2 regions of the Idiomarina sp. UBA3176 genome follow, and region 1 is predicted to be linked to the other one. Evidence: predicted binding sites of a transcription regulator. Region 1 holds the regulator's gene; the other holds the start of a gene.
The links. The regulator sigma-54, encoded in region 1, starts transcription at its own class of promoters, with help from an activator protein. The targets are predictions, from matches to a motif close to GTTGGCACGNNNNTNGNNT.
Positions count from the first base shown of each region.

Region 2: the regulator sigma-54 is predicted to act here: its motif matches at 12,336-12,354, upstream of B2U97_RS02860 (flagellar basal body rod protein FlgF).

Region 1 is NZ_DEXU01000018.1:39,908-55,151, reverse strand. Features, by position in the region: gene mlaE (lipid asymmetry maintenance ABC transporter permease subunit MlaE) at 1-293, opposite strand, end outside; gene B2U97_RS07165 (ATP-binding cassette domain-containing protein) at 290-1,090, opposite strand; gene B2U97_RS07160 (TetR/AcrR family transcriptional regulator) at 1,175-1,750, opposite strand; gene B2U97_RS07155 (KpsF/GutQ family sugar-phosphate isomerase) at 1,907-2,884, shown strand; gene kdsC (3-deoxy-manno-octulosonate-8-phosphatase KdsC) at 2,884-3,438, shown strand; gene lptC (LPS export ABC transporter periplasmic protein LptC) at 3,435-3,998, shown strand; gene lptA (lipopolysaccharide transport periplasmic protein LptA) at 3,967-4,509, shown strand; gene lptB (LPS export ABC transporter ATP-binding protein) at 4,511-5,236, shown strand; gene B2U97_RS07130 (RNA polymerase factor sigma-54) at 5,258-6,718, shown strand; gene hpf (ribosome hibernation promoting factor) at 6,746-7,033, shown strand; gene ptsN (PTS IIA-like nitrogen regulatory protein PtsN) at 7,037-7,507, shown strand; gene rapZ (RNase adapter RapZ) at 7,498-8,349, shown strand; gene B2U97_RS07110 (HPr family phosphocarrier protein) at 8,342-8,617, shown strand; gene mgtE (magnesium transporter) at 8,620-9,981, shown strand; gene pmbA (metalloprotease PmbA) at 9,994-11,340, opposite strand; gene yjgA (ribosome biogenesis factor YjgA) at 11,395-11,910, shown strand; gene tldD (metalloprotease TldD) at 11,926-13,347, opposite strand; gene B2U97_RS07085 (carbon-nitrogen hydrolase family protein) at 13,344-14,141, opposite strand; gene B2U97_RS07080 (YhdP family protein) at 14,113-15,244, opposite strand, start outside.
Region 2 is NZ_DEXU01000005.1:253,571-268,814, forward strand. Features, by position in the region: gene rpsT (30S ribosomal protein S20) at 1-61, shown strand, start outside; gene B2U97_RS02800 (hypothetical protein) at 169-462, opposite strand; gene fliS (flagellar export chaperone FliS) at 465-887, opposite strand; gene fliD (flagellar filament capping protein FliD) at 904-2,295, opposite strand; gene B2U97_RS02815 (flagellar protein FlaG) at 2,308-2,718, opposite strand; gene B2U97_RS02820 (flagellin) at 2,934-3,689, opposite strand; partial or broken gene B2U97_RS14115 (flagellin) at 3,939-4,388, opposite strand; gene flgL (flagellar hook-associated protein FlgL) at 4,604-5,818, opposite strand; gene flgK (flagellar hook-associated protein FlgK) at 5,824-7,839, opposite strand; gene flgJ (flagellar assembly peptidoglycan hydrolase FlgJ) at 7,930-8,898, opposite strand; gene B2U97_RS02845 (flagellar basal body P-ring protein FlgI) at 8,913-10,013, opposite strand; gene flgH (flagellar basal body L-ring protein FlgH) at 10,024-10,698, opposite strand; gene flgG (flagellar basal-body rod protein FlgG) at 10,733-11,521, opposite strand; gene B2U97_RS02860 (flagellar basal body rod protein FlgF) at 11,543-12,286, opposite strand; gene flgE (flagellar hook protein FlgE) at 12,407-13,762, opposite strand; gene flgD (flagellar hook assembly protein FlgD) at 13,778-14,461, opposite strand; gene flgC (flagellar basal body rod protein FlgC) at 14,476-14,928, opposite strand; gene flgB (flagellar basal body rod protein FlgB) at 14,935-15,244, opposite strand, start outside.

The DNA of each region.
Region 1 (15,244 bases):
AACTCACGTAATAACGACAGCGCAACCATAGGTCCCAGACTTTGCTCAGCACCATAGTCAACTAAAATAGTGTAGCCCTGTAAGCCAAGCACCATACCAATGAATAAGCCACTGACGATAACGATGAGCATCGACAATACGCCCACTACGTACATTTGCTTGATAAAGAGCGGCCATGACTTAGCGGGTTGCGGCTTACCGATAATAGCTCCCATCAGCATAGCTAAGGCGTATCCGATACCCGCCAGGCTATCCAGCACTCGGCGACCGACAGACTGTATAAACTGGATCATCCTTCGCCCCTTAATAAGTCCGTTGTAAAATCGTCATCTGAGTAGTGAAATGCTACCGGACCATCTGGCGCACCATTCAAAAACTGTTGAATAATTGCGGTATCGTTATTGCGGAGTTCATCCGGGGTGCCCTGACCAACAACTTTTTTGTCGGCGATGACATAAGCATAATCCGCAATCGATAACACTTCTTTTACGTCGTGCGATACAACAATAGAGGTCAAACCTAGTGACTCATTCAAAGATTTAATAAGCTTTACAATGACCGCCATAGAAATAGGATCCTGACCCGCAAACGGCTCATCGTATAAAATCAATTCAGGATCCAGAGCTATAGCCCTTGCCAGAGCAGCTCTACGAGCCATGCCACCCGACAGTTCTGACGGCATAAGGTGACGCGCACCACGCAGACCCACGGCCTCAAGCTTCATTAAAACCACGCTGCGAATAATTTCTTCGGGTAAATCGGTATGCTCGCGCAGTGGAAAGGCGACGTTCTCGTATACCGACATGTCGGTGAACAACGCACCACTTTGAAACAGCATGCTCATGCGCTTGCGTAATTGATACAAAGCGTCGCGTTTTAACTGAGGGACTTCCTCTCCGGCTACTTTGATACTGCCGCTGTCAGGCTTAAGCTGTCCACCGATAAGGCGCAACAGCGTCGTTTTACCAATGCCACTAGGCCCCATGACAGCAACCATTTTGCCTTTCGGAACATCTAACGACAGGCCGTCATAGACCCGATGGCTTCCATGCGCAAAAGTCAGATCTTTAAGTTCTACCAAGTTTGTCACGACAGTTTCCTGTTACGAGTTTATCAGCCTTTATTTTAACGACTGTCGGTATAGTCTGATACCGAAAAAGTGTTGCAAATTTTATCAGCGAATTGATTCTATTTCTGTCAATTCATCGACAAGCTTCAGTAAATATTGTGCAAAATCTTCACGTTCATGCACGCAGGCGTCACACAAGTTGAGTTGCTCAAACAAACGAGCACCATGAACCGCGTAAAACAGAGTTTTCCCAACTTTGCTTCCGGCAATACGTTCCAACCGCTGTAAAGTCAGTGCTATATGCTCTTTTAAAGGGCCTAACAACTCTGGGTTAGTCGCAGCGGCAGCCAGCATTCCACTGCCCAGCCGAGAACATTCAGCGTCCGTATCAAGCGCTGCTAGTAAAATACTTTTTAATTCGCCTTTTGGGTCATCGGCAAACTGCTGGTGATATTGCTCACGAAGCACTTCATAACGTTCGACACGGCGTTTTAACATAGCCTGAAGCAAACAATCTTTGCTTTTGAAATGATAAAGCAAACCACCTTTGCTGATGCCGGTCGTTTGGCTCAATGCGTCAAATGTAAGGTGTCCTGCACCCTCGGCAGCGACCAATTGATCTGCGGCATCCAGAATGACGTCTCTGTTGCTGGGTCGTCCTGCGCCTTTTTTCTCTACCATGGTGTATTCACTTTACCTACACTTACTTTATCAACCGTCTGGTTGGTATAGTAATTATTTTTGTAATAAAATACAAGATTTACCTGTGTACGGTAGGCAGAGTTGTACCGAATGACGTATTATACAGGGCAAAAGTACAACGCCAGAGGCATGACCATGAAACAAGTCACCCAGAACTTTCGGCTACTGGGCGAACAAGTACTGGATATCGAAAAGAAGGCGATTGAAGGCCTGTATCAATATTTGGATGATAATTTCGATGCCGCCTGCCAAACTCTGTTTAATTGCAAAGGCCGCGTTATTGTCACCGGCATGGGTAAATCCGGTCATATTGGCGGGAAAATAGCTGCCACACTTGCCTCAACCGGCACACCAGCGTTTTTTGTACATCCGGGCGAAGCCAGCCACGGAGATTTAGGCATGGTTGCGGCTCAGGATGTGGTCATTGCGATATCTAACAGTGGCGAAACGGCCGAAGTGCTGAATATTATTCCGGTCATTAAACGTCTGGGCGTGCCCTTAATTTCAATGACTGGCAAACCAGGCTCCACTCTTGCCCGACTGGCTGATACTCATGTTTGTATCGCAGTTGAACAAGAGGCCTGTCCGCTCGGGTTAGCCCCCACGGCTTCTACAACAGCAACTCTTGTCATGGGCGATGCGATGGCGGTTGCTCTGCTCAATGCCCGCGGCTTCACCGCCGACGACTTTGCACTATCACACCCCGGCGGCTCGCTGGGTAAACGCCTGCTATTACGGTTACATGATGTGATGCACACTGGCGAGCGTGTCCCGGTTATTCCTGCCGACGCTATTATTAGTGATGCCTTACTGGAAATGTCGCGTAAAGGCTTGGGTATGACCGCGATAGTTGATGAAAACCAACGTCTCGCCGGCATTTTTACAGACGGTGACTTACGTCGCATTCTGGATAACCGAATCGATGTCCATAAAACTCCGATAGCTGAAGTTATGACCCGCTCCTGTATTACTGCGAACGAGGACATGCTGGCCGCTGAGGCATTAAAACTCATGCAGGACCGAAAAATAAATGGGCTGATAATTACCAACGACGATGGACAGCCTTGTGGCGCAATGAACATGCATGACTTACTGCAGGCGGGAGTGCTCTGATGGAATGTATTAATACCTGGTACGGCGACATTGAAAAAAGCCTGTTTAAACGTTTTTCCGAAATAAAGCTACTGGTTCTGGATGTCGACGGGGTGTTTTCCGACGGTCGCATATACTTAGGCAATGATGGTGAGGAACTGAAAGCGTTTCACACCCGGGATGGCTTTGGCATGAAAGCACTGAAAAAATCAGGTGTTGAAACGGCAGTCATTACCGGACGAACGTCACGCATTGTTGAACACCGTATGGAACATTTAGATGTCGGCTTTATTTATCAGGGACAGAACGATAAAACAGCCGCTTTCGATGAGCTACTAACAAAGTTAGGCCTTAGCGCGGAGCAAGTTGCTTATGTTGGAGACGACACCCCCGATTTAGCTTTAATTAAAGCGGCGGGTCTGGGGATTGCAGTCCAGGACGCTCACGCATCGGTACAACAACAGGCCGATTATATTTCACGCTGCCATGGTGGACATGGTGCCGTGCGCGAAGTCTGTGATTTAATCATGCTCAGTCAAGGGCAACTGCACCTGGCTACAGGAGCCAGTGTGTGAGCCGACGCGTTACTGTCATTCTAATTTTATTATTCGGTGCCGGGCTATTGCTTGTCTGGCGCCCTTTTAGTGATGATGCTGATGGTAACAACGCGGCGACAACACGCACTATGCAGCCCGATTTTACCGCTTTTGGGCTGGAGACGCGTATTTTCGAAAGTGACGGTTTACTGGCTCACAAGATAAAATCTGAGAAAATGTCTCACTATAACCAAATTGGTCTGACCGAACTTAAGCGTCCGGTTTACACAGTCTTTTCTGAGCAAGGCGAAGAGCTTTGGGAAGTCAGTGCCGCGCAAGGCACTTTCTACGACGATCAAACCCTGATTTTAGAGCATGATGTTGAAATACTTGCTTTAGAGCCGGATACTCACATCGAGCAAGTGTTAACCGAGTACCTGATTGTTGATTTAAAAAATGAGTCAATGAGCACAGAACATCCTGTAAGCATTCACGGACCACGACTATTAATTCGGGGTAACGGTATGACTGCGGATCTGAAAGCTGAACGAATGGAGCTAAAAAGACATGTTAAAACGATTTTCCAGCCTGCTGAGTAAACTGATCCTGGTTGCCTTAATACCCTCAGCGGTTATGGCTCAGGGCAAGTCTGACTTTAGTAAACCCATGGAAGTTGAGTCGAGTAAGGAAGAGCTTGATATTAAAAATAACCGCCTGGTTTTAACGGACAACGTTATTATTCGTCAGGGCACCTTATTAATCCGCGCCGATCGACTAGAAGCATCCGCCAGCGAAAGCGCCGAGCAAGCAGATATTTTTATTGCAGAAGGCACTCCTGCTACTTACAGCCAGACGCTGGACGACGGCAATGAAATTAACGCTGAAGCAAAAAAAATCACCTATTTTCAGTCGGAACAGCGACTGGAGCTTAGTGGCGACGCTCGCATCTCTCAAGGTAGCAGTAGCTCAAGCGGCAGTTTGATTACTTATGATTTGAATAAACAAACGGTAACGGCAAGCAGTTCAGGTGAAGAAGACAGCCGTGTTATCACTATTTTTACGCCTAAACCAAAAACCGATACCGACGAAAAAAATAACGAGAACCCTTAATATGGCAACTTTACGAGTCAAACATTTAGCCAAAAGCTACAAAAGCCGACAAGTCGTTAAAGACGTTAGCCTGGAAGTAAGTCAGGGGCAGGTTATTGGTTTACTGGGCCCCAACGGTGCAGGTAAAACCACAACCTTCTATATGATAGTCGGTTTGGTTAATAGCGATAAAGGTCAAATTCTGCTGGATGACAATGACCTTACCTTACTGCCAATGCATGAACGGGCACGCCGGGGTATTGGGTATTTGCCACAAGAGGCTTCCATTTTTCGCAAATTGACCGTGCGCGATAATCTGATGGCTATTCTGGAAACTCGTAAAGAACTTTCAACCAACGAGCGTGAAGAACAGCTTGATGCTTTGCTCGAAGAGTTTCATATAGGCCACATAGCAAACAGTCAGGGCATGAGTCTTTCAGGCGGTGAGCGCCGTCGGGTTGAAATTGCCCGCGCCTTGGCAGCGGAGCCTACGTTTATTTTGCTGGACGAGCCTTTTGCCGGAGTTGACCCTATTTCGGTTATTGATATTAAAAAGATTGTTGAACATTTAAAGCAACGTGGTATTGGTGTACTTATTACTGATCACAACGTTCGCGAGACATTGTCTGTTTGTGAACACGCTTATATTGTCAGTCATGGTGAGCTTATTGCCAGTGGGGATGCAGAAAGTATATTATCGAATCAACAGGTTAGAGACGTTTACCTCGGTGAGCAGTTCACCCTATAACGTGATACCGGGACAGTCATTATGAAGCAAAGTCTGCAGCTAAAAATTGGTCAGCACCTGACCATGACGCCACAACTCCAACAGGCTATCCGCCTGCTGCAGCTTTCCTCGCTCGATCTTCAGTCAGAAATTCAGGATGCATTAGACAGCAACCCGCTGCTGGAGGTTGAAGGTGAAACGAGTAACGACGCGGACCAACCCGAAACTCGCAATATTGAAGAAAGAGACGACAGCCAACGGGAAACATCCGACGTTATAAAAACCCAGGAAATGCCTGACGAACTGCCGGTCGACAGCAGTTGGGACGACACCTACTCCAGTCATACCCCGGCCAACGGTGCAGCCTCTTCAGGTAAATCCTTTGACGGCGATTTTGAAGTCTATCAAGGCTCTACCAGCGAGTCTTTGCAGGATCACCTGCTTTGGCAAATGCAACTTTCTCATTTTTCGGAAGAAGACACCGCCATAGCTGAAGCCATTATTGAAGCCATAGACGACAATGGCTATCTAATGGTTGATGTTAATGAAATTATCGAAGCTGTGCGCCTACCCGAAGTTGAGGCAGAAGAAGTCTGCATGGTGCTTAAGCGTATTCAGCATTTCGACCCAATAGGTGTCGGCGCACGCAGCGTCAGTGAATGCCTTGCCATTCAATTACGTCAACTAAGCGACGACACTGAATACAAGCAGGTTGCTCTATGCTTAGTGACTGAACATATGGACTTACTTGGCAGTCGCGATTTTCGCACCATTCAGCGTAAACTGAAGCTATCGGAAGACGATTTACGTCAGACTATGCGATTAATTCAACAGTTGCACCCGCACCCGGGGGAGCAAGTTGCGCAGCAACCCGTTGAATATGTTATTCCCGATGTGGCCGTTACTAAAAAAAATGGTCGTTGGATGGTCGAATTAAACCCGGATAGCGTACCTAAACTAAAAGTGAACGAAGAATACGCGGCCTTGAGTAAAGCAACAAAGTCAGTAGCCGACAGCCAGTACATAAAAAACCATACGCAAGAAGCGCGCTGGTTCATAAAAAGCCTGGAGAGCAGAAACGATACGCTGCTGAAAGTGGCCAATTGCATAGTACAACGCCAACAGGGCTTTTTTGAGCATGGTGAAGAAGCTATGAAGCCAATGGTTCTGAACGATGTTGCAGAAGCCGTGGATATGCATGAAAGTACGATTTCACGCGTAACGACACAAAAATACTTACACTGCCCAAGTGGCGTATTTGAGTTGAAATATTTTTTCTCAAGTCATGTCAGTACAGAGGGCGGTGGCGAGTGTTCAAGCACGGCAATACGTGCTTTAATTAAGAAGATGGTCGCTGCTGAAAATCGCAGTAAACCGTTAAGTGACAGTAAGATTGCTGAACTGATAGCCGAACAAGGTATCCAAGTAGCAAGAAGGACAATTGCGAAGTATCGGGAATCGTTAAACATTCCATCATCGAGCCAACGCAAAAGTCTTTTGTAACTTTGTTAACTGCAGAAGGAAGACGTTATGCAAATTAATTTGACCGGTCATCACATCGATATTACCGAAGCTCTGCGTGACTACGTGGACACAAAATTTGCCAAGCTGGAAAGACATTTTGACCATATAACTAATGTTCACGTCATCCTAAATGTTGAAAAAACGATTCAAAAAGCGGAAGCTACGCTGCACGTGAATGGCGGTGAGCTTTTCGCCGACGCAAAACACGAAGATATGTACGCGGCCATCGACGGTTTAATTAATAAACTGGACCGTCAGGTGATTAAACACAAAGAGAAAATGAAACAACATTAATCCATGCAACTGAGTGAATTGTTAAGCCCCGACTGCACCAAGTGTGCAGTCGAGGGCGCAAGTAAAAAACGACTACTTGAAACCATTAGTCAAATCGTAGCCCCTAAGCTGTCTGGCATTACCCGTCATGACATTTTTGAGAGCCTGTTAAACCGTGAGCGTTTAGGCAGTACGGGAATTGGCTTAGGTATCGCAATTCCTCATGGCCGTTTACCTAATGCGAATCATCCGGTAGCGGTATTACTGACCTTAGACGAACCTATCGAATTCGATTCTATTGACAACCAACCTGTCGATATTATCTTCGCGCTTCTGGTGCCGGAGTCAGAGCACGAGAACCATCTACAAACATTGGCCACAGTGGCCAGAAGAATGAACGACAAAGACTGTACCCGCGCACTGCGCCACGCAGATTCTGATAAAGCGTTATATCAATTATTTGTGGGCGAAGGTGAACAGTCGCCATGCAACTGATCATTGTTAGTGGTCGCTCCGGCTCAGGTAAGACAATTGCCTTGCGCGTACTGGAGGACTTAGGCTTTTATTGCGTTGATAATTTACCCATAAGCCTGCTGCCAACTCTGGTGCATGCAGTCATAGAGCAGTATCAAAAAATAGCCATTAGCATTGATGTTCGCAACTTACCGGAGCACTCCGAAGAGCTACTGGACTCTCTGAGCTTTTTGCCAAAAGGCGTTGAACCGGAAATTCTGTTTATTGACTCTGACGACAACACCTTACTAAAGCGTTTTGGCGAGACTCGTCGCCTGCATCCGTTATCGCAAAAAGAACTGCCTCTGCTAGAAGCGCTTCAGGCCGAACATAAAATGCTTGAACCCATTATGGAACGCGCAACCTGGCGCCTGGACAGCAGCGATTTATCGCTGCACCAATTAAGCGAACAGGTCACTGAGCGGGTGCTGGGACGAGCGGATAAAAAGCTGATTATTGTGTTTCAGTCTTTTGGCTTTAAATATGGTTTACCCAAAGACGCTGACTTTGTCTTTGATGCGCGCATTTTACCTAATCCGCACTGGCAACCCGAGCTTAAGCTGCTTACCGGTCTGGATACCGACGTGCAGATTTTCTTTCGTCAGGAACCTTTGGTGACTAAATTTATTTATCAGCTAGAAAACTTTCTTGATACCTGGTTGCCACACTTCCAGCGCAGCAATCGAAGCTACCTGACCATAGCTACCGGTTGTACCGGTGGTCAGCACCGCTCGGTTTATATTTCTCAGCAGTTAGCCGAGCGTTTTGAACAGAAAGCTGTAAAAGTTCAGGTAAGACACCGGGAACTGAAAACCCATGGATAAAGTTTGCAGAAAGCTAATTATTCGCAATAAACTAGGCTTGCACGCACGTGCGGCAACAAAGTTAGCGCAATTAACGCAGGAATTTGAGTCAGACATTACTGTCACTCAGGGTGAGCAATGCGTTAACGCTGCCAGCGTTATGTGCCTGATGCTACTGGCCAGTCAACAGGGAAAAACTGTTGAAGTCTGTGCCGAAGGAAAAGACGCACAAGCAGCACTGGATGCCGTTAGTGCTTTGTTTGAAGATCGCTTCGAGGAAGACGAGTAAGCATGATTGCAGAGCTTTCCGACAAAGAATATGCCATGCAGCGCATTCAGGAGGTTAACTCCGCGCTATCCGATGGCATGTTCGTTGCTGCACGCCGTATGCTGCATAATATGCCGGCATGCGACGTGGCGTTGCTGTTGGAATCCTCACCCCCCAAAAGCCGTTCCATTGTTTGGAAACTGGTTGACGTAGATGAACACGGCGAGATTCTTGAAGAACTGAACGAAGAGGTTCAGAAAGACATTATTCGTCAAATGGCGCCGGAGAATCTTGCGGCGGCCACCGAAGGCATGGACACCGATGACCTTGCCTACGTTTTGCGGGGCTTACCTGAGCCAGTCTATCAGCAAGTTCTGAAGTCCATGGACGAAAGCGACCGGGAACGTGCGGAAACCGCGCTCTCATATGCCGAAGACAGCGCCGGTGGTATCATGAACACCGATACCATCACCTTGCGCTCGGACGTCACTATTGATGTTGTGTTGCGTTATTTACGCCTTAAAGGTGAGCTGCCCGAAGCCACCGATAAACTCTACGTCGTGGATCGCCATGAAAAACTCATTGGCGAAATTACTTTAACCCAGTTGTTAACTATTGATCCCAGCCGTCGCATTGACGAAATTATGTCGGCCGACATTACCACCATCCCCGTGACTATGGATGAAACGGAAGTCGCAAAACTGTTCGAGCGTCATGACTGGGTATCTGCGCCGGTCGTCGACAATGAGCAGCAGCTGGTAGGTCGTATTACCATCGATGACGTGGTCGATATTATCCGCGAAGAAGCCCAACACTCCATGTTGAGTATGGCGGGTCTGGAAGATGACGAAGATACCTTCGCTCCGGTATTAAAAAGTACCCGCCGCCGTACCGTATGGTTGGCGGTAAACCTGGTTACTGCCTTACTGGCCGCCATGGTCAGCTCATTATTTGAAGACATACTGGCACAAATGGCTGTACTGGCTATTTTAAACACCATTGTACCCAGTATGGGCGGCATAGCCGGTAGCCAGACATTAACTCTGGTCATACGAGGTATGGCTCTGGGACACATAGGCACCAGTAACTCCCGATGGCTTATCGGTAAAGAGCTGGCTATTGGTTTCTTAAACGGCATTATCTGGTCGGTACTGATTGCGGCAGTCGTCGCACTGTGGAAGCAAGACTGGCTGGTTGGCGGTATTATTGCCTTTGCCATGATGATGAACCTAGTCGCAGCCGCTTTAGCCGGTGCGACCATTCCGCTGGTTCTTAAGCGCTTTAATATTGACCCCGCGCTGGCTGGCGGGGTCATTCTGACCACTGTCACTGACGTGGTCGGTATCTTTGCCTTCCTTGGCTCAGCAACCTTGTTACTGTCTTAGAGACCTGGCTTTTTAATTGCCGGCAATACTCATTTGCTCTAATAACACTGAGCCGGTATGCAGCGCATGGCGTTCGTCGGTGTCATTCCCTATGGCAACAATGTTCGCCAGCATGTCTTTTAAGTTACCGGCAATGGTCACTTCTTCTACCGGATACTGAATTTCACCGTTCTCAACCCAGAAGCCGGCAGCGCCACGTGAGTAATCACCGTTGACCATATTTACGCCCTGCCCCATCAATTCGGTTACCAGCAAGCCCGTACCCATTTTTTTGCATAACTGCGCTAACGAGTTGTCCTGCTGTGTCACTCGCCAGTTGTGGATACCACCTGCGTGACCCGTAGGCTGCATATCCAGTTTGCGTGCAGCATAGCTGGTTAACAGATAGGTTTGCAGCACCCCGTCGGTAATAATTTCCCTATCCTTTGTCGCCAAACCTTCTGCATCGAACGGCGAGCTCGCCAGGCCACCGATAATATGTGGTTTTTCCTGAATGCTCAGCCATTCTGGCAGCACCGGCTTGCCTAAATGGTCGAGCAGAAAACTGGATTTGCGGTACAAATTGCCACCGCTTATAGCACTGACCATATGACCAAACAAACTCCCTGCCACATCAGCCCGGAAAATAACCGGTACTTTAGCTGTTGGTACTTTGCGTGCACCCAGGCGCGACAAGGTTTCTGCGGCGGCCTCTTCAGCAACACTCTCGGCAGATTTTAATTCGTGCATTTTGCGGGCAACAGAATAACTCATGTCGCGCTGCATTTTGTCGCCCTCTTTGGCTATCAGAACGCAACTAAGGTTATGTCGCGACTGTAAGTAACCGCCAATAAAACCGTGACTATTCCCATAAACACGAAAACCCGTGTGGCTGCCGTAATGCGCGCCGTCTGAGTTAACAATGCGCTCATCCAGGTTCAGGGCGTGTTTCTCACAAGCCAGTGCCTGCTTTATGGCATACTCTGCGCTCTGGTCACCCGGATGACACAAGTCTAAATCCGGTACATCGGTCGCCATTAATTCGGCCGGAGCCAAACCATTGTATGGATCCGGAGAGGTAAAACGGGCAATATCACTAGCCTTGTCGACGGCAGCGCTAATAGCCTGTTCTGATAAATCTGTAGTTGATGCCGAACCTTTCTGGTTGCCTCGATACACGCTGATACCCAGCGCGCCATCCTGATTAAACTCGACGGTTTCGACTTCGCCCAGACGAGTCCCCACCGAAATACCGGAGCTGTGACTGATTGAGCATTCAGCAGAACTGACGCCTTTTGCTTCAGCCAATCGCAGTGCTTCTTTAACAGCACTCTCTACCTGCTTCATTTGAACCTGTAAGTCACTCAGTTGTACTATCAAAAAACTCTCCTCACTGCTAAACTGACGGCTTTGTAGCGCTAATGAATCGAACTTATGCCGAAACGCCCAGCCGAAAATCCTGAACAATCTGACGACTTCGTCAGCAAGTCCCAAAAAAAACGCGAAATGGCTGAACGCCAGGAGCTAGGGACTCAACTTGTTAATTTAACTGACAGCCAGTTAGCAAAAATGCCTCTGGATGATGAGCTGCGCGATGCCGTTTTACTTGCCCGTAAAATTCGTAACAAGCACGAAGGCTACCGTCGTCAGCTTCAATTTATAGGCAAGCTCATGCGCTTACGTGATATCGCGCCTATTGAGCAAGCCTTGAATAACTTAAAAAATGCGCATCAGCAGCAAACATCCATTTTTCACGAGATTGAAACAACTCGCGATAAACTGCTGCATGAAGGCGACGATGCTCTACAAGAATTCATTGAAGAGCACCCTCATGCTGACCGCCAAAAATTGCGTCAGCTTATTCGTCTTGCCGAAAAACAGCGAGCCGAACAAAAACCACCGGTTGCTGCCCGTCAGCTGTTTGTTTATTTACGTGAGCTGCTCGGTTAATACCGGGCAACTCGCTTATTCGGTACCACCAACCGTCATTGAATCTAATTTTAGCGTCGGTTGCCCAACACCTACGGGTAGACTCTGCCCGTCTTTGCCGCAAACACCAACACCTTCGTCCAGCGACAGGTCATTACCCACCATAGACACCTGAGCCATAGCTTCTGGTCCGTTACCAATAAGTGTTGCACCCTTTATCGGTGTGGTAATTTTACCGTCTTCAATTAAATAAGCTTCAGATGCTGAGAACACAAACTGTCCGGAAGTAATATCGACCTGACCACCGGCAAATTGCGGTGCGTAAATACCCTTTTTCACGCTGCCAATGATGTCTTCCGGACTACTTTCTCCGGCGAGCATATACGTATTGGTCATTCGCGGCATAGGTAAGTGAGCGAAACTTTCACGGCGACCGTTTCCGGTGGTTGCCTGACCCATTAGACGCGCATTCATTTTGTCCTGCATGTAACCACGCAATACGCCATTTTCTATCAATACGTTATAGCCACTGGGTGTGCCTTCGTCATCAATACTCATTGAGCCACGGCGATCATTCAGAGTTCCGTCATCGACGATAGTACAAAGCGGTGAAGCCACCTGTTGGCCAATTTTGCCGGAATAGGCAGACGAGCCTTTACGGTTAAAGTCGCCCTCCAGCCCATGTCCAACCGCCTCATGCAGCAGCACGCCCGGCCAACCAGAGCCCAGTACCACCGGCATATTGCCTGCAGGTGCAGGTTTCGCTTCTAAGTTCACGAGTCCTTGACGTACGGCTTCTTCCGCAAAACGCTGCCAGCGGGCATTGCCGGACGCTTCATCAAGGAAAAACTCATATCCTACACGCGCTCCACCACCGGCACTGCCGCGCTCGCGGCGACCGTTTTGCTCGGTAATAACAGAACAGTTCAGACGAATTAGAGGTCGCTTATCAGTAGCCAACGTGCCGTCTGTCGCAGCAACTAAAACTTCGTCGTAACTGCCGCTCAAACTAACCACCACCTGACTTACACGTGAGTCCTGTGCCCGCGCGTGCGCATCAACTTTTTTCAGCAATTCAATTTTTTCGTCTTCAGACAAAGTATCCAGCGGATTCAGCGCTTCATAGCGAGACTTAGCCTGCACCGACTTCAGGGCTTCAACCTTTTTGCTTTGCCCCTGACGCGCTATGCCGCGGGCCGCTTCGCTAGTGCGCTGTAACGCTTTTAATGTAATCTCATCGGCATAAGCAAAGCCAGTTTTCTCGCCCTGTACAGCGCGCACACCCATACCCGTTTCAATATGAAACGCGCCGTCTTTAATAATGCCATCTTCCAGCACCCACGACTCGTTGACACTGTGTTGTAAATAGATATCGGCAAAGTCAATATCACCGCTGTATAGCGTGGATAAGGCCTTGCTTATGTCGTCTTGTGACAATTCGTAGTCAGTTAGTGTCATGTCTTTTGTACAACCTCAAATTGATTTTGTTGCGCCACCGGCATTTGTTTTCGTATGGATTCAATATCCGCTACGTCAACGCTGACAGAAACAACACCTTCATCCAGTTCCTGTTCTGCCAGTATTTCACCCCAGGGGCTGACAATAATTGAATGGCCAAACGTTTCACGACCATTTGCGTGCTCCCCCACCTGACCCGGTGCCACGATAAAAACCTGTTGCTCAATGGCGCGGGCGCGAACCAGCGCATGCCAGTGAGCTTTTCCGGTAACCTGAGTAAAAGCAGAGGGTAAAACAATGATTTGGGAGCCAGCCTGACGCAATGCTCTGAATAACTCTGGAAAGCGCAGATCATAACATACTGCCATGCCAACCACACCAAAGTCCGTTTCTGTGGTTACCACCTTACTGCCCGGCTGAGTCCACTTTGACTCGCGGTATTCCTTAGTATTATCAGCCACATCAACATCAAACAAATGAATTTTGTCGTAGCGATTGAGAATAGCGCCATCGGGGCCAAAAAGAATAGATGCCGCGGAGAATCGCTCACCGGCATCTACCGGCAGTGTACCGCCGACCAGATAAACCTCGTGCTTTTTCGCTAAGGCAGCCAGCTGTTTCTGCACCTCACCATCCTTGTAAGGTTCAGCCATCGCTAACTGCGCACGGTCACCGGCACCGAAGCAACTAAAGGCTTCAGGCAGCACCACCAGTTGCGGACGTGCGGCAGGAAGTTGTTCCAGCAGTTTAGCAACAATGGCTAAATTATCTTGCGGATCCGGGCGACTGCTCATTTGCAGCGCCGTCAGTTGCACTTGTGTCATCGTCTGCCTCTGAATCGGTTGAGTTCTCTTCCAATTCTGGCAAATCAACCGGGCGGCTGTCACGTTCTATTTCTTCAACCACCGGTTCATCAATAGTACCGGTCACTTGGTAGCGTAAGCGCGAAATCACTTTCGCATCGTGCAGTACTTTGTCGATGAACAGCGCAGCCAGGCCGCTGGGCGGGTTTACCATCCAGGCAAGAATAATCGGTAGGCTGGAAGTGACCTTCGGCGCATAGGTCAGGTTATAATTTAGCTCACCAGTTTTCATATTGGTCCAGCCACGAATATCCATATCTCCTGCGGATCCCAGTAATCTTGCATCTTCGGTGGTCGCAACACCGTTTTCGATCTGAACACTGCCAGTTAGGTCAGTAAAAAACATTCCCTGCGAAAAAATATCACGAAAATCTAAAGTCAGCTTTCGGAGAATACTGTCCAGGCTCAATAACGAAAAAATACGCGCGCCGCCGTCACTCACTTCGGCCAGATAGCCTTTTTCTAAATCCCAGACCACTTCCCCGCTCAGCGAACTCCAGTCTGGTTGATACAAGTGGTCACGCCAGTTTAAGTTAAAGTCAATAACGGCAGCACTGTCTCTTACTGCCGTTTCCAGACCATAGTCACGTAATAAATCACCAAGGTCTCCAGCCTCCAAACGTCCCGAAAGCGCACTTAAAGCCTGCTCGTCTGTGTAGCGCCAATAACCTGTTACAGCCAACTCATCACTACCCTTTTTAAGAGCCATTTTTTCTATACTGAAGCCGTCTTCAAGCGGAGCAAGTACTAACTCAACTTCGCCTAACTCATGCTCGTCAATACGACAACTGCGACAGAAAAAGTTAAGTGCGGGTACTTTCTCGAGCCAATTCCAGTCTGTCTTCTCGGTGGCTTCCGGAAGCTCAACATTGCTGCTTAACGCCAAATAATCCGCTCTTACGGTTATCCCTTGCTGTACAAAGCTTTCCGGAATGGTCGCGCTTAGCACCGCATTCTTAGCATCCACCCGGGCCTGCCAGACTGAGTTTTCTGGCCACACCTGGATATCCGCCTGAGCAAATTTCTGCTGTCCC
Region 2 (15,244 bases), on a different contig from region 1:
CAGCAAGAACAAAGCGGCACGTCATAAAAGCCGTTTGAATGCTAAGATCAAAGCACTGTAAGAAGAATTACTGACCTGGGCTTAGGCGCAGGAACGAAAAAACCGGCTCATATGCCGGTTTTTTTATGTCTGTCGTAACAGCCTGTTGTTGCGCTATCTACCTTAATTTTACTTAGTGTAAGCCTTAACGCCTTTTTTGCTTTTTGTAATTTTACTCATCGCAGACCGGGCTTTTTCCTGCTCAGCCTCCAATGTTGGCTGAATTTCAGTCAAGTATTCATCTGCTTCAGCAACCACAGTTACCCACTGCTGAGACTCTTGCCAATTGTCAGGAAGATGGTTAAGGCTTCTAATCAGTTCGGCCAACGTAGTGTTAGCAGATTCAAATTCTGAATCCGCTATCTCTTGTTTAAGCTGCTCATTTAGCTGCGCTAACTTCTCGGAATGCATCTTATCTTTCAAACTTAAGCGCCTGAAGCTTGTTGCATTTGATTCATAGCAACGTCACGTTGTTCCATTGGAATTTGATCCCATGCACCTTTGATGTCCAACATTAAACGCGCGACTTCATCAATAATGTTAACGTCTCGCTCAATAGATGCATCAGCAATACGAGTGCTCATATACATGTATAACTCACGTAAGTTACCGGCAGCGTCAGAACCCGCAGTGTCATCCAGGCTATAGCGCAAAGAATCGACAATAGCCTGAGCTTTACTTAGATAATGGCTTTTCTTTTCTAAGTCTTTTCGCTGAATAGCACCTTTGGCGTAATTCAGGTTTTCCAGCACACCCGCCATCAACATCTGTACCAGTTGATAAGGGTCAGCACCAGCAACGCGGGTTTGCAGAGAACCTTTAGTGTAGCCTTTTAATTTGGCATTCATACGATATTACCTCTAATTAATCGTTATTCCGGGTAAAGCCAGGAAGGTTAGCAAGCTGAGCACTGACCGAATTTCCGCGGCTTTGTAATTGACCAACAAGTTGGTCAAGTGCTTGATATTTCGCTCGTAAAGTCTCTTCCATAGACTCCATACGAAGGGCCAAATCTTCGCGACTTTTAGTTACTCGATCAAGACTCTGGTCAATTGAGTCTTTTCGCATCTCCAATGATCCGCCACCCTTTACATACCCATCTAAGAAACTATCCATTCGGGACGCCAGACCGTTTTCGCCACCAAAAACAGATTCCAATGCCGCCGGATTATCCTTCAGCACATCACTAAAACTGGTCACCGGGTTTTCGGCTTCAAGTTTACCGTCTTCGTCCATGCCAAAGCCTAAATCGAATAAGCTTTCTCCGCCTTCACCAAATGTTGAAGTCAATACATCATTCAACTGCCCTTTAAGGCTTCGGATAGTAGCATCGCCCTGAAGCATACTATTTTCGCCACCCATTTCATTTAAAGAGCCAACGACACCGTTATAAGCTTTTACAAACGCATCAATTGATTTCTTAATACCGTCTTCATCGCGAGCGATAGAAAGTTTGGCTGTTTCAGCATCTTCACTTTCTTTAACCGCGGTTATGGTCGAGCCCTGAATAACATCTTCAAACGTATTGGTGTCATTTCTGGCCTGAATACCATCAATTTCAATAATCGCATCAGTTGCTTTATCCGCATCGGCAATAGCCATACCACCTGCGCCGCCACCATTCGCCTGAGTAGAAATCGCATCAAACTCAGCGTTATCATTGGTAACGGTTAAGTCATTACCTGCACCGCTTACGCTTGAACGAAATACCAGCTTAGCTTCGGTTCCTGTATTAATAATATCGGCAGTTACACCAAAATTATCCTGTGAAGAATTCACGGCTTTACGAATATCTTCCAGACTTGAGCCTGCTTCAATATCCAGAGTAAAACTATTATCACCAGCGCCAAAAGTCAAAGAACCTGCGTTGGTATTTACCTCTGTATCTGAATCAGCAAAAGCGCCATCAGCCGATACCGCACGACTCCCTTTCGCCAACTGAGTCACAGAAATATTAAAGTCACCAGCTCCCGCATCATCTGTACTTTCAACGGTTACTACATCGCCCGACTCAGGCTGTTTAATCGACGCCTTCATCGCGCTGAATAAATCGCCTCCAGATAACTTTTCCGAGGCATCCTGAAGTTTTGACAATACCGACCGCATTTCACCAACTGCAGACAACTCTACCTGCAACCGTCCTTCTTGTTGATCAAGTCGGTTCGTTTTCGGAACGCGTTCCGCTTCAAGCGTCGCTTTAATGATGCCTTCCAGATCTAAACCTGAACGGGCACCTGTTGATGAAACTAATGGCATATCATCACCTCTCTAAATTTCGTTATCGAACAAAATTCCTGCCCGACTTTCTTCGTTATCGGCCATTTCTTCTATAGCTTTAGCTAACTTGACTGCAAGCTCGGAAGGTATTTGCCGAATTTTTTCACCGCTTTCAGTATCCATAACTTCGACAACTGGCGGATCACCCTTTTCGTCAAAAATAAACTGCAGACTGGTGTTGCGTATAATCGAGGATTTATTAATTTCTTCGACCATATCTCCAACACTGGGTTCCTCCAGTTGTTGGCTTAACTGAGACTTATCTGTACGTTCAGCTACCTTGTCCTGTACCTCATTTACAGTATCAATCACATCTTGCTTTTTAGGCTGCTGTGTCTGTACCGATCCTTTCCCTGTTGAGAGGAGGCTGAAATCGCGGGTATCCATTGATATATCCGCCATAATAATCACCTGTTCCCTATCAAAAACATCAATTAAGTTTTTAACGGACTAAAAAAACATCTGTCCTTGTATGTTATCGGTATAGAGTACTATAAACTTTAGCTTTTATTTGAAGTTTTTTTAACCACTGCTTTTTTCAGCTAGAAACTTTCTTGCGGACATAAAAAAACGGAGCCGAAGCTCCGTTTTTATACACTAGTAAGTTAGGGCGGGTATTAACCCAGTAACTGTAGTGCTGCCTGTGGACGCTGGTTTGCCTGCGCCAGGATAGTCTGTGATGCCTGCTGCAGAATCTGAGACTGAGTCAGTTTTGCAGTTTCAGCCGCAAAGTCCGCATCTTTGATTCGAGACTTCGCACCTTCCAGGTTTTCAGCGATGTTCGATTGGTTACGAATCGTTGACTGGAAACGGTTCTGAACCGCACCTAAGTCTGCACGTTGAGAATCAATCTGAGCAATCGCCGCATCAATAGTACCTAATGCATCTTGAGAACCCTCGTAAGTACTGATATCAACTTGGCCAATCTCGCTTAAAGTCGAACCACTTGCGCCGAAGATCTCAGTTTCATCAGCCGCTGTGTCATTAGTAATAGAGAAAGAATCACGTGATTCAAGCTGAAGCTCCGCGTCAACAACTACACTAGTGTTAGTGCCATCAACAGCAAAGCTACCACCACCAGAACCGGCTAATGTAATTGTGTTACCGGCAACACCACCAGAGATTTGAACACCGTTTACATCTTCAGCAACGATTGTCAACTCACCGCCATCAACAGTCGCGTCAATACCGGCTTTACCAAGGTCTTCAGAAAGCTTAGTCAGTGAACCGTTATATTTAGCAAGGTCAAAGCTCTCGTCGCCAATTTCTAATGTACCAGCATCTGTGCTCTGGAAGTTGGAAATTGTCGCTTCAACTCTCGTAGAAGCAGTAACACCTGTACCTGCATCGTTAACTTTATTGACAATATCCATTGCTTTATCAGTAGCTGTTACGCCAATAACCGCGTTGCCATCTGGTCCGCCTAAAGTGATGTCACCAGGCGCTAAGCCATCACTGAAGTCGGCTTCAGCTAGCGCAGTTTGCGTACCCAAAACACTACCAGCACCTGTAATCTTGTTGTTACCAATAGCATTAGCTGCAACATCACGAAGACTAACAGAGATAGTTTCGTTTGCGTTAGCGCCAACCTGGTATTTTTCAGTACCGAAGCTGCCGTCAAGCAAGTTTTTACCACCGAAGCTGGTAGTTTCTGCAATACGAGTAAGCTCTTGTTGCAGGTTACCAATTTCTTTTTGCAGCGCGCCACGGTCAACGTCTGAGTTAGAACCGTTTGCTGACTGTATAGACAGTGTACGCATACGTTGCAAGATAGTTGTTGATTCGTCCAGTGCACCTTCAGCAGTCTGCGCCATAGAAATAGCGTCATTTGCGTTGCGGTTCCCCTGGTTCAAGCCGTTAACCTGTGAGCTTAAACGGTTTGAAATTTGTAAGCCTGCAGCATCATCTGCAGCGCTATTGATACGGAAGCCTGACGACAAACGTTGAAATGCTTGGTCAAGCGAGTTACCTGAGCCCATCAGCTGACGCTGTGCGTTCAATGAGCTGACGTTAGTGTTTACATATAATGGCATAATAATGCTCCTCAGTTTCTGGCCTAAGCTTGGATTCATTCGTTGTTGCCAAGCTGGAGGAAGTGTTCGGCTTCGTGTTTCGCCTGGTTAAAGTTTCCTCTCACAAAGGGTATCGGCCGGGGTTTGGGGAGCTTTAGGATTTTTTTGAAAAATTTTAAATTTTTTTATGTGGGGTGGGTATTTGTTGTGTCGCCTGACGTAAACGTCAGCATGGATATATGACCTGACATAAATGTCAGGCTACACAACATTGGTCAGATATAATCGAACAGGCTCAAGCGGCTGACCCGAGTAAATATCTGCTGAGCCGCGGAATATATGGTTTCGTTTTTTACTAAATCCGTCATCGCTTCAGAGTAATCTACGTCAGAAATATCCGACCGCGCTTTTTTATTCACAATTTCAATATCGGCGTTACTGAGTTTTGCATTATCCATAACGTTTAACCGCGCCCCCACCGATGCCTGAGTATCAGTCAGGTCACCAATAACCGTATTAAAGTCGTCCAAAGCAAAAGCTATCTCGCTTTCATGGAAGCCTTTACTTTCCGGGCCTGAGGCGTCTAACACATCAGCTAAATCACCGAGTTGCGTCAACAAATTACGCGAAACCGGTTCACCTATACTATAGCTAAAGGAATCTCCAGCTACTGGCATATTATCTTTATCAAGCTCCAGACTCATACCGTTATATTCCACTTTACCGTTGGTAACCGTTCCCGCTACTACTGGGTTGACGCCATCATCAATCTCGTAAGTATCCGGTCCGGTAAAGTTAACAGTAAAGTCGGTTGGATCACCGGCATCAATGCGGGCTTCAGTATCAGTAATTAACGCATTGCGGTCTGTTACTTCTACTTTTTTGATAAAGTCATTGCCGCCGGTCAATTCAAAGTCGACCCGTTTAGACACATTTGAAAATGCCCTATTACCCGGGTCGTTAGCCGGTAGATAAAGGGTTGGAGACAATTGAATAGTGCGTTGCCCCTGGTCACCGACATATTGGTACGACTGAGTCGCATCATCAAATTCCATTGGCTGAGTACGGTTTTGGTAACCCGCAAAAATATACTCACCCGATTCGTCCTGAGCATTAGTCAGGTCGAAAATCGAGGTTTCAATATTTCGCAGTTCTGAGGCTATCGCTTTTCGGTTGGTTTGATCGTAGCTACCGTTACCCGCTTGCACGGCCAGAGTACGCGCTTTCTGAATAGCATCAGTGATACTACTTAAAACGCTTTCTTCACGGCGTAAATTATTTTCTAAGGTTACGGAGTTACGCTCAAACTGCTCGTTCTGACCAATTTTTTCATTCAGCGCCAACACTTGCGAGTTACCAATAGGGTCGTCAGCAGGGCTCAATATTTTTGTCTGCTTGGTCAGCATCAGCTGAATTTTATCCAGCTGACTTTGAGAGGTTTGTAAACTGTCCAGCCCACGCTGGAAAAATAAGTTAGTACTTAAACGCATAGTTATTACCTCAAGGACGTCAGCAGCGTATCAAAAATAGTCTGCGACGTTGTAATAATTCGGGCAGACGCAGTATAAGCTTGCTGATACTGAATAAGATTAGCCGCTTCTTCTTCCAAATTCACACCCGATTGCGATTCGTAAAGTGCTTCAGTTTGTGATCTAATCGCTTCGGCTGAGTCCCGCAGTACGCGGTTCTGACTCACCCGGCTCCCCACATCCGACACCAATCGTCCATAACTTTCATTGAAAGTCATAGTGGGCTCTGCTTCCTCACCACCAGAACGGCGGACCAATTGCTGCCGCTGCAAGTCGGCCATGGACTGTCCGTTACTGTTGTCATCGAAGCCGTTGGTGTTGTACTCAATGATGTACTCATCGCCTACCGCCGGTTCACCGTTAATATCAACTTCGTAGTCCGGGTCGGTTAAACCAGCCTGGCCTAAAATACCATTAAGATCTGTGGTTCCAGTAATGGAATTTATAAAGTTACCGTCTTTATCGAATACATCCAGGTCATAAGCGTTACCTGTCTGGCCAGTGACTTCTATGCGAGCAGGCGCACTGCCAAGCAAGGTGTTATTAGTAGTATCGTAGTAATCATCCGGTGTATTAATCGAATTAATTTCGATAGCCGCTGCGCCTTGATTATCCAGCCCATCTTTTACCCGAATAGGGTTGGCCAAAGCAATGTCTTCTGGTCTTCTTATCGCTAAACTGATTTCAGACGCCGCACCTTCAGCTGGCTTTGCCAGAAACTGGTCTCCAGCGTTCGCCGCCCCGGAAAGGTCTAAAGAAATTCCCAGCTCAACAATATCGACTGAGCCGGGTGATGCCTGAGTGACAGTAACTGTATTCGCGCCGCTGACTACTGTGCCGTCGCTGTTCACCGGAACTATCTCATATTCGTCCGGGTTACCTGTTTTGGTAATACGTAAATTTTCTGACGGAAAAGATTTACTGTTTCCTTCCAACACGCTGACGCTAATTTCGCCAGTACCGCCATTATCAGAATAAGGCAGCGCTTGTGACTCCGTTTTAGCTAGATCAAAAATTTTACTGCCTAACTGATTATCCAGGTCCATGCCTTTCTGGTTTTGAGTATTCATTGAGTCGGCAATACGAATTGCCAACTGCCCCAAACGTTTTTGGGTGGGCATTAACACTTCATCGCGATATTCCAGATAACCACCGACAGAGCCACCGACTTCATCGGTTGGCACGTAAAACTCACTTTTCTTACCGCCGCCATGTTCTTTTTGAAGCACCATTTCTAAACGTTCAGTATCCGGGTTACTTTTCACCGCAACCGCATTAAAGCGACCATCTTCTAAAACCAATGGCTGACCATTTTTCAGGTTAACCGCAATAGCACCGTTTTTTTGTTCTACGGTACTAAATTCCACTAGCTCGGCAAGCTCCCGCAGTTGTTCGTCACGCTTATTCAATAAGGCGTTAATATCACCGTTGTTACTATTTTTACCGGCCGATGACTGAATTTTTGAGTTCAGTTCAGCTAAATTTCCTGATATTGAATTAATGCGGTCAGTCGACAGCTTCAGCCTGTCGTTAATAATGCTTTTTTGGTCACTCAGATAACTGGAAAAGTCATTAAACTTAGTTACCATAGCGTCAGCTTCAGCAAGAACTAACTGCCGGGCAGTAACTGAGCCGGGATCATTATTTGCGTCCTGTAAGGTATTAAAGAAGCTCTCTACAGAGGAAGCAACATTCGTGGTGCTGTCACCAAGTAAGGTATCTAATTGCTCAGCCTGCTGGAGGTTCGCTTCATAATAGCTGACCTTTGAAATATCGGTACGCAACTGGCGGTTAGCAAACTGGTCAATCATACGCTGCACACGCACACGCTCCAGCCCACCGTATGAAGACTCGAAGTATTCGGTGCGCTCGCGAACATAACTGTCCGTGTTCGTATTATTAATGTTCTTACCGGTGGTTTGCAGGCTTTGCTGATGCGCTAATATGCCGTTCTTACCGATATTCAATAAGTCAAAACTCATTAATGACTCTCCAGTTACTCTGTGACCGTTATCGGCACCCAGCAAATATTATTTAGTTTGAGCGGCAATTTTTTGCCGCCTGTGGCACCACTAAATTTCTTTATCGACAAAAGCCGGGTTGTTTAATACCGACTGAATCTTCCGTGCATACTGAGGATCGGTTGCGTAACCAGCGTCCTGCAGTGCTTGCGTATACTGCTCCGGGTCATCAGCCACTTTTAATGCCTGCTGGTAACGCGGATGCTCTTTCATAAAGTCAACGTAGTCCTGCAAGCTCTGTTCCACATTGGCATATGAACGAAACGCTGCGCGCTCTTTACGAGCTACTTCTCCGTCAAACTCCAGCGTACTCACATGAGACTTATCGCCATCCCAACGCGTATCGGCTTTTATATTGAATAAATTATTGCTAGAGCCACCGTGTCTTCCGGGCACTAGGCGTTTCCCCCACCCGGTTTCCAACGCGGCCTGCGCCATTAAAACGTCAGGATCCAGGCCAGCCTCTTTAGCCACTTTCTCGGCATGAGGTTTTAATGCCGCAATAAAGCTCTGCGGCGAATCAAAAGTTGCGTTCCCGTCACTTAGTTTCGCGGTATTAACGCGCTGATTACCATAGTACAAACCGGCATCAATACCGCCCTGATCACTCAGTTGAGTGCTCATGTCGGCACGGTTTTTCATGCGAGGATCATCAAGGTTGGCACCACTACGATTCATAGACTCCGAAACATAACTGTCGTCGCCACCCAACTGTTTTACCATCAATTCCGCTAAACCTAAGCTGCCCTGGCTAGACAGCTCAGAGGTCAATTGCTGGTCATACATATCGCGGTACATATTGGTGTAGCGACTGTCCAATAAATTGTCTTTCTCAAACACCGCATTGGCCTTACGCATACTGCCCATGACCATGTTCAGGAATATAGCTTCAAACTGCTGCGCGGCTTCCATCAACGCTTCTTTATCACCTGGTTTAAACGCACGCTGACGCAGCCCGTCCAGGCTGTGCGTATCCATAGCGTGTTGCGCTTGTTTTAGATGAGAGTCTGAAACCGTCATAATTATCGTTGCCGTTAAATAACGATGAGTTCACCGGATAATGCACCGGCCTGTTTCAATGCTTCCAGCACCGCAATCATGTCGCCGGGAGCCGCACCAATTTGATTCACCGCTCGCACTAAATCATTCAATGTTGTACCCGGTTGGAATACAAACATGCGTGCATCTTCCTGATTCACGTCGATAATCGACTGCGGCGTTATAGCTGTCTCACCGTCAGCAAATGGGTTCGGCTGATCGACGTTCACATTCTCAGCAATGGTAACCTGCATGTTCCCGTGGGCAACGGCTGCCGGTCTCAGCTCGACGTTCTGACCCACGACAATGGTGCCGGTACGCGCGTTCACAATAATTTTCGCTGACGCAGATGCCTGCTGAACTTCCAGATTTTCAAGCGTCGACATATAGCTTACGCGTTGGCTTAAATCCCGGGGAGCTCGCACCCGGACCGAAGTCGCATCAACGGCCTGGGCTGTACCATCGCCAACTAAATTGTTAATGGTTTCAGCCATGCGCTTCGCGGTCGTGAAATCGGACTGATGCAAATTAAAGGTAAGATAATCGGAAGAGCCAAAGCCAGAGCGCACTTCACGCTCAACAACGCCACCATTAGGAATACGACCGACAGTCGGCGTATTAATAACTATACGAGAGCCGTCGTTACCTTCAGCCCCCAGGCCACCTACAATAAGACTGCCCTGCGCTACCGCATAAACTTCCCCATTGGCGCCTTTTAAAAAAGTCTGCATCAAAGTGCCGCCGGTCAGACCATCGGCGCTGCCGACAGAAGACACCGTCACATCAATTTTTTGTCCGGGTTTAGCAAAGGCCGGTAACTCCGCATGCACGGCAACTGCCGCGACATTATCAATTTTTGGACGTTCATTTGCCGGAATATTAATACCGAAGTTGCCCAGCATGGTACGGAAAGTCTGATCGGTGAAAGGCGTTTGTTCTCCGGTACCAGGCAGACCGACTACTAAACCATAACCAATTAGTTGGTTAGAACGAACTCCCTGAACCGAAGCAATGTCTTTTATACGCGAAGCCTGTACCGGTGCCGCAAGCATTGACAATAAACTTACCGCCAGCGCAAAAATTTTAAGCGTTCTCATACCTTACTCCTTAGAATGGCCATATCGGGCTGTTAAAGAAGCGAGTTAACCACCCCTGCTCCTGAACCTGAGCCAGACTACCGGTACCCGAGTATTCAATGCGCGCATTGGCGACACGGGTTGACGGGATTTGGTTTGCTGCTGTTATATCCTGGGGACGGATCATGCCGGTTAAACGAATGTACTCGTCACCCGTATTAATGCGCATCCACTTTTCACCACGAACAATTAAGTTACCGTTTGGCAGCACTTTTATAACTGTTACGGTAATTTCACCATTCAACTGATTACTTTGGTCTGAGCTGCCGTCACCACTGAATTCTCGAGTGCCATTAATACCGGCAGACAGCGGATTACCGCCGACGGTAATATTACGTCCAAACGCCGTGGGTGCAGCTAATTCAGCTGTACTCTCTTTTGATGTTTCCGTTGTAGCCGTTTTGCTGGCTGTCGTTTGTTCCCGCAAAGTGACCGTAATAATGTCACCTAACCGGCGAGCTTTAATATCGGAATACAAATTATCCGCGTAAGCATCCTGAAACAGAGAACCCGTTGGCACCACAGGCTGAGCACGCTCTTCCGGCAATACGGGTGCGTAATATGGGTCATCCGGCATGGGTTTATGCGGCGTTTGCACACAACCGGCTAAAACCAATGCGGTTAAAGAGAAAAGTAAAGAACGCATAAAGTCACCCGCTATTATTTAATGACGACAACAATTAAAGCTGCTGGTTAATGTAACTCAGCATCTGATCCACAGACGAAATCACTTTAGAATTCATCTCGTAGCCGCGCTGGCTCTCAATTAAGTTCACCAACTCTTCAGTCACATTCACATTCGAAGTTTCCAGCGCGCCCTGAATGGTGTTACCCATTCCGTCAACACCCGGAACCGCCTCTAAAGGAGCACCACTTACTGCGGTTTCTTTATAAAGGTTCTGTCCCATAGGTTGTAAGCCCGCCGGGTTAATAAAGTTAACCAGGTTAATCTGACCAACCACTACGTTATCCGGGTTACCAGGCTGCGTAACAGTAACCTCACCTTCTTGTGAAATACTGACCGACATAGCGTCTTCCGGTATCTGAATAGCAGGCTCAATGGTATAACCATTACCCGAAGTCACAATTTCCCCTTCTTCATTTAAAGAAAATTGACCATTACGGGTATAGGAAATATTGCCATCCGGCATTAGCACCTGAAAGAAACCTTTTCCGTCAATCATCACATCAAGCGAATTGTCGGTGGTCTGCACGTTGCCCTGGGTATGAGACTTTTGCGTTGCAACAACTTTGGTACCTGCGCCCAGCATTAAACCATTAGGTAATTCGGTGTCTTGTGCAGACTGACCGCCCGGCTGGTTGATGTTCTGATACAGCAAGTCTTCAAACACTGCCCGACTCTTTTTAAAGCCAATAGTGCTGGAGTTCGCCAGGTTGTTGGAAATAACTGAAATATCGCGCTGCTGCGCGTCCAATCCGGTTTTACTTATCCATAATGCTGGGTTCATGGTCTTTCTCCTGGGCTAAACTTAGCTCATTCTCATCAGCGACTCAGAACGCTGAGCATTCTCGTCGGCCGTTTTCATTAATTTGACGTTCATTTCATACTGGCGCTGCAAGGCAATCATGTGCGTCATTTCTTCGACACTATTTACATTACTGCCTTCCAGAGCGCCAATTTGCAGTTTTACGTTGGCATCGGCGAAAGCTTGTTGGTCGTCTTTTAACTTAAACAGGCCATCGTTGCCTTTTTCCATATTACCGTTCGGCGGGTTTACTAATTTAATGCGGTCAATCACTTCCATCGCGTTCGCCGGAGCTCCCATCGGACGTATAGAGACATTCCCGTTCGCTCCAATAACCAGATTATCTATCGGCATAGGAACAAATATGGGGCCGTTATTGCCGAGCACTGTCTGCCCTGTTGAGTTTTTCAACAAGCCATCAGTGCCGACTTCAAGGCTACCATTGCGGGTATAACGTTCATTACCGCTGCCATCGTCGACTGCAATCCAGCCCTGATCTTTAATGGCAACATCCATGTTCCGGCCGGTTGTTTGTATTGCTCCACTGGCAAAATTTTGCCCGGGGCTTTCCGTCATAGAAAATACCCGAGTTGGCAAACCTTCACCAAAGGCCTGCATGGCCCGCGCCTGTTGCAAGTCGCCTTTAAACGCCGTGGTATTGGCGTTAGCTAAGTTGTTGGCACGAACAGCGACAGCGTTCATATTTTCCTTCGCGCCGCTCATTGCTACCCATAGCATCTTGTCCATAGCTGACCTCCAGCCAAAATTTTGTCATCTGGGTTCTATAATGTAGATAATGCAGATTTCGTGCCAAAAACAAAAAAGACGCCCGAAGGCGTCTTTTTTAAGCTAATAACCGAGAAGTTATTATCGAATCTGAAGAATCGTCTGATTAATGGTGTTGTTAACCTCTAACGAACGCGAGTTGGCCTGGAAGTTACGCTGGGCGGTAATCAAATCAACCAGTTCTTTGGTCAGATTAACGTTAGAGTTTTCAAGTGCTGATGCTTCAATACCACCGAAAGTCCCGGTGTTGGCTTCACCAGCTAAAGGCTCGCCAGAATCAATGCTTTCCCGCCACTTTGTACTACCTATCTGGGTTAAGCCTTGCTCATTAGCAAAACGGACAATCGCAACCTGTCCTAAATACTGGACATCACCATTAGAGTAGGTTGCGGCAATTAAGCCTGCCTTATCAATGTCCACATTTGTCAAACGACCAACAGTACTACCGTCCTGATCCAGGTTGGTTACTTCAAAGTCAGATGCAAACTGTGTCGGACTTGTAGTACCGCTCAAATCCTGAAAGTTGAACTGAACCGTTTGTGCGGACGCACCATTATTCAGGTAGGGGTCACCATCGGCGTTATTACCAGATAAGTCGATAGTGCCCGGGTCAAATGTTATCTGTCCTGCAGGCACGTCCGGCTCACCACTGCCTAAGAAGTTGATTTCTAAACCTGAGTAGCCATTAACAGAGTCCCTTGCAGGTGGCGTCGATGTCGCCGTGCCGGTTGGAGCTAAATCAATTTCGTCGCCGTCAAAAGTCGCATAAACATCCCACTGGTTGTTGCCGCGCTTCACGTAATAAGTTGACAACGTATGAGATTCACCTAGTGAATCGTAAATCGTAGCGGACGTAGAACTGTGGTAAGTACTTGGTGTTTCGGGATCAAATGGGTTAGCTGTTCCGTCAATTGGTGAACGACGCGCATCCACGTTAAACGCGGTAAACACGTTGTCTGTGCTTTGCGGCGCGCCAGCAACGTCCGGAATACGGATAGGCTGAGTCGTAGCCAATGCGGTAGAAGAGTTTGTGCCACTATTACGATCAACCTGATAACCCTGCAGGTAATTGCCCTGATTATCGACAATAAATTTATCTTCGTTAAGCTTAAAAGCGCCTGAACGAGTGTAAGTCATGTCGCGAGAACCTAATCCGTCAGTGGTCGCAAAAAAACCGTTACCACTAATCGCCATGTCCAACGAGTTTTCTGTAAAATCCAGGGTCCCCTGGCTAAATTGCTGCGCAACTGATGAGGTCAAAACACCATCACCAACCTTAGTGTTACCCGCATTAAAAATACTGGTTGCGTAAACATCAGCGAATTCAGCACGCGACTGCTTAAAACCCGTTGTTTTTACGTTTGATATGTTATTCGCGGTTACATCTAAGTCTTTTTGTGATGCGTTGATACCGCTGAGTGCAATATTAAATGACATAAGTCACCTCACCTGTTAGCTAATTTCAGTTACATCAGAAAGCTTGATGCCACCTAAACCTTTTAAATTCAAAACGACACCGCGGTCACCGCCGGTGCTGACACTTTGCACGCGAGCGTGCATTTGTATGGGCAATTCTTCACTCTGCCCTGCCACTTGAGCATTCACTGAGAAAGAGTAGTTACCGGCTGGAGCTTCATCACCATTTTCCAGTTTTCCATCCCACTCAAACTCTTTAGTTCCCTGAGCCATATCGCCAATTTCAATGGTCTTGACGGTAGCGCCGGTTGAGTCTTTAATACTTATCTTCACATTTTGAGCCGTTTGCGGAGTGGCTATCATGCCGCTAATTCCTGCTCCGCTTTCCAAGTTAGCCTTGCTGGTTGGTACCAACACTTTACGACCAACCATAGTCGAGGCCTGCAACGCCTGATTTGACGTCATATCACTGGCAAATTGGTCAAAACGCTCAGAGAGGCCAGTTATTCCCTCGGCCATAGTGAAACTGGTCATTTGAGCAATCATCTGATCATTTTCGACCGGCTTAGACGGGTCCTGCATATTCAACTGTTCAGTTAACAGCTTGAAGAAGTCTTCCTGCTCAAGCTTGCTCCGCTCATCCGGATCAGCATATCTGGCATCGTCTTCTTTTTTCCACTTCATGTTGTCGATGTAGGAATTAGTGCTTACGCCTTCCATTTGTTATCTCCTGCTTACCCTTGACCCAGACGCAATAAACGTTGTGTCATTGTTTTGGCAGTGTCCGCTACCTGTACGTTGGTCTGGTAGGAACGCGAAGCCGAAATCATATTTGCCATTTCTTCCATGGTGTTGACGTTTGGACGGTAGATATAACCGCTTTCATCAGCCATAGGATGATTTGGAGCATACTCAATTTGCAGCGGGTCCTGACTTTCTACAATACCCAGTACTTTGACACCAGCTTCCTGACCGGCCTGGGTCTGATTCGTCAGGCTGTTGCCGCGGTAATTGCCGTTAGCATCGGCTAAAGCTGTTGCAAAAACCGGGTTTCTGGCCCTATAGGTTTCATCAATACTGCTACTGATTGAGTTAGCGTTTGCCAGGTTACTTGCCGTTGTATTCAGCCGCACTGACTGAGCACTCATAGCCGAACCGGTCACATTAAAAATGTTAAAAAGACTCATGACTTATTATCTCCCTTGTCCGCCCAGGGCCTTCTTCACACCGCTGATGCGGCCATCAAGAAAGTTCATGGTCATTTCATACTCCAACGCATTTTGTGCATACAAGTTTTGTTCCAACTGCACATCAACGGTGTTGCCGTCGCCGGTATCCGGCTGCGTGGGTACGCGGAACTTTTCAGTTCCCTGAGGTTGTATTTCAACGCTGAAATGCTTTTCGTGAGTACGTGCCAGCTTGTAATTTTCCATACCGCGTTGCGCTTGTTGCAACGCCTGCTGGAAGTCCAGGCCTTTAGCTTTGTAGCCGGGGGTATCAGCG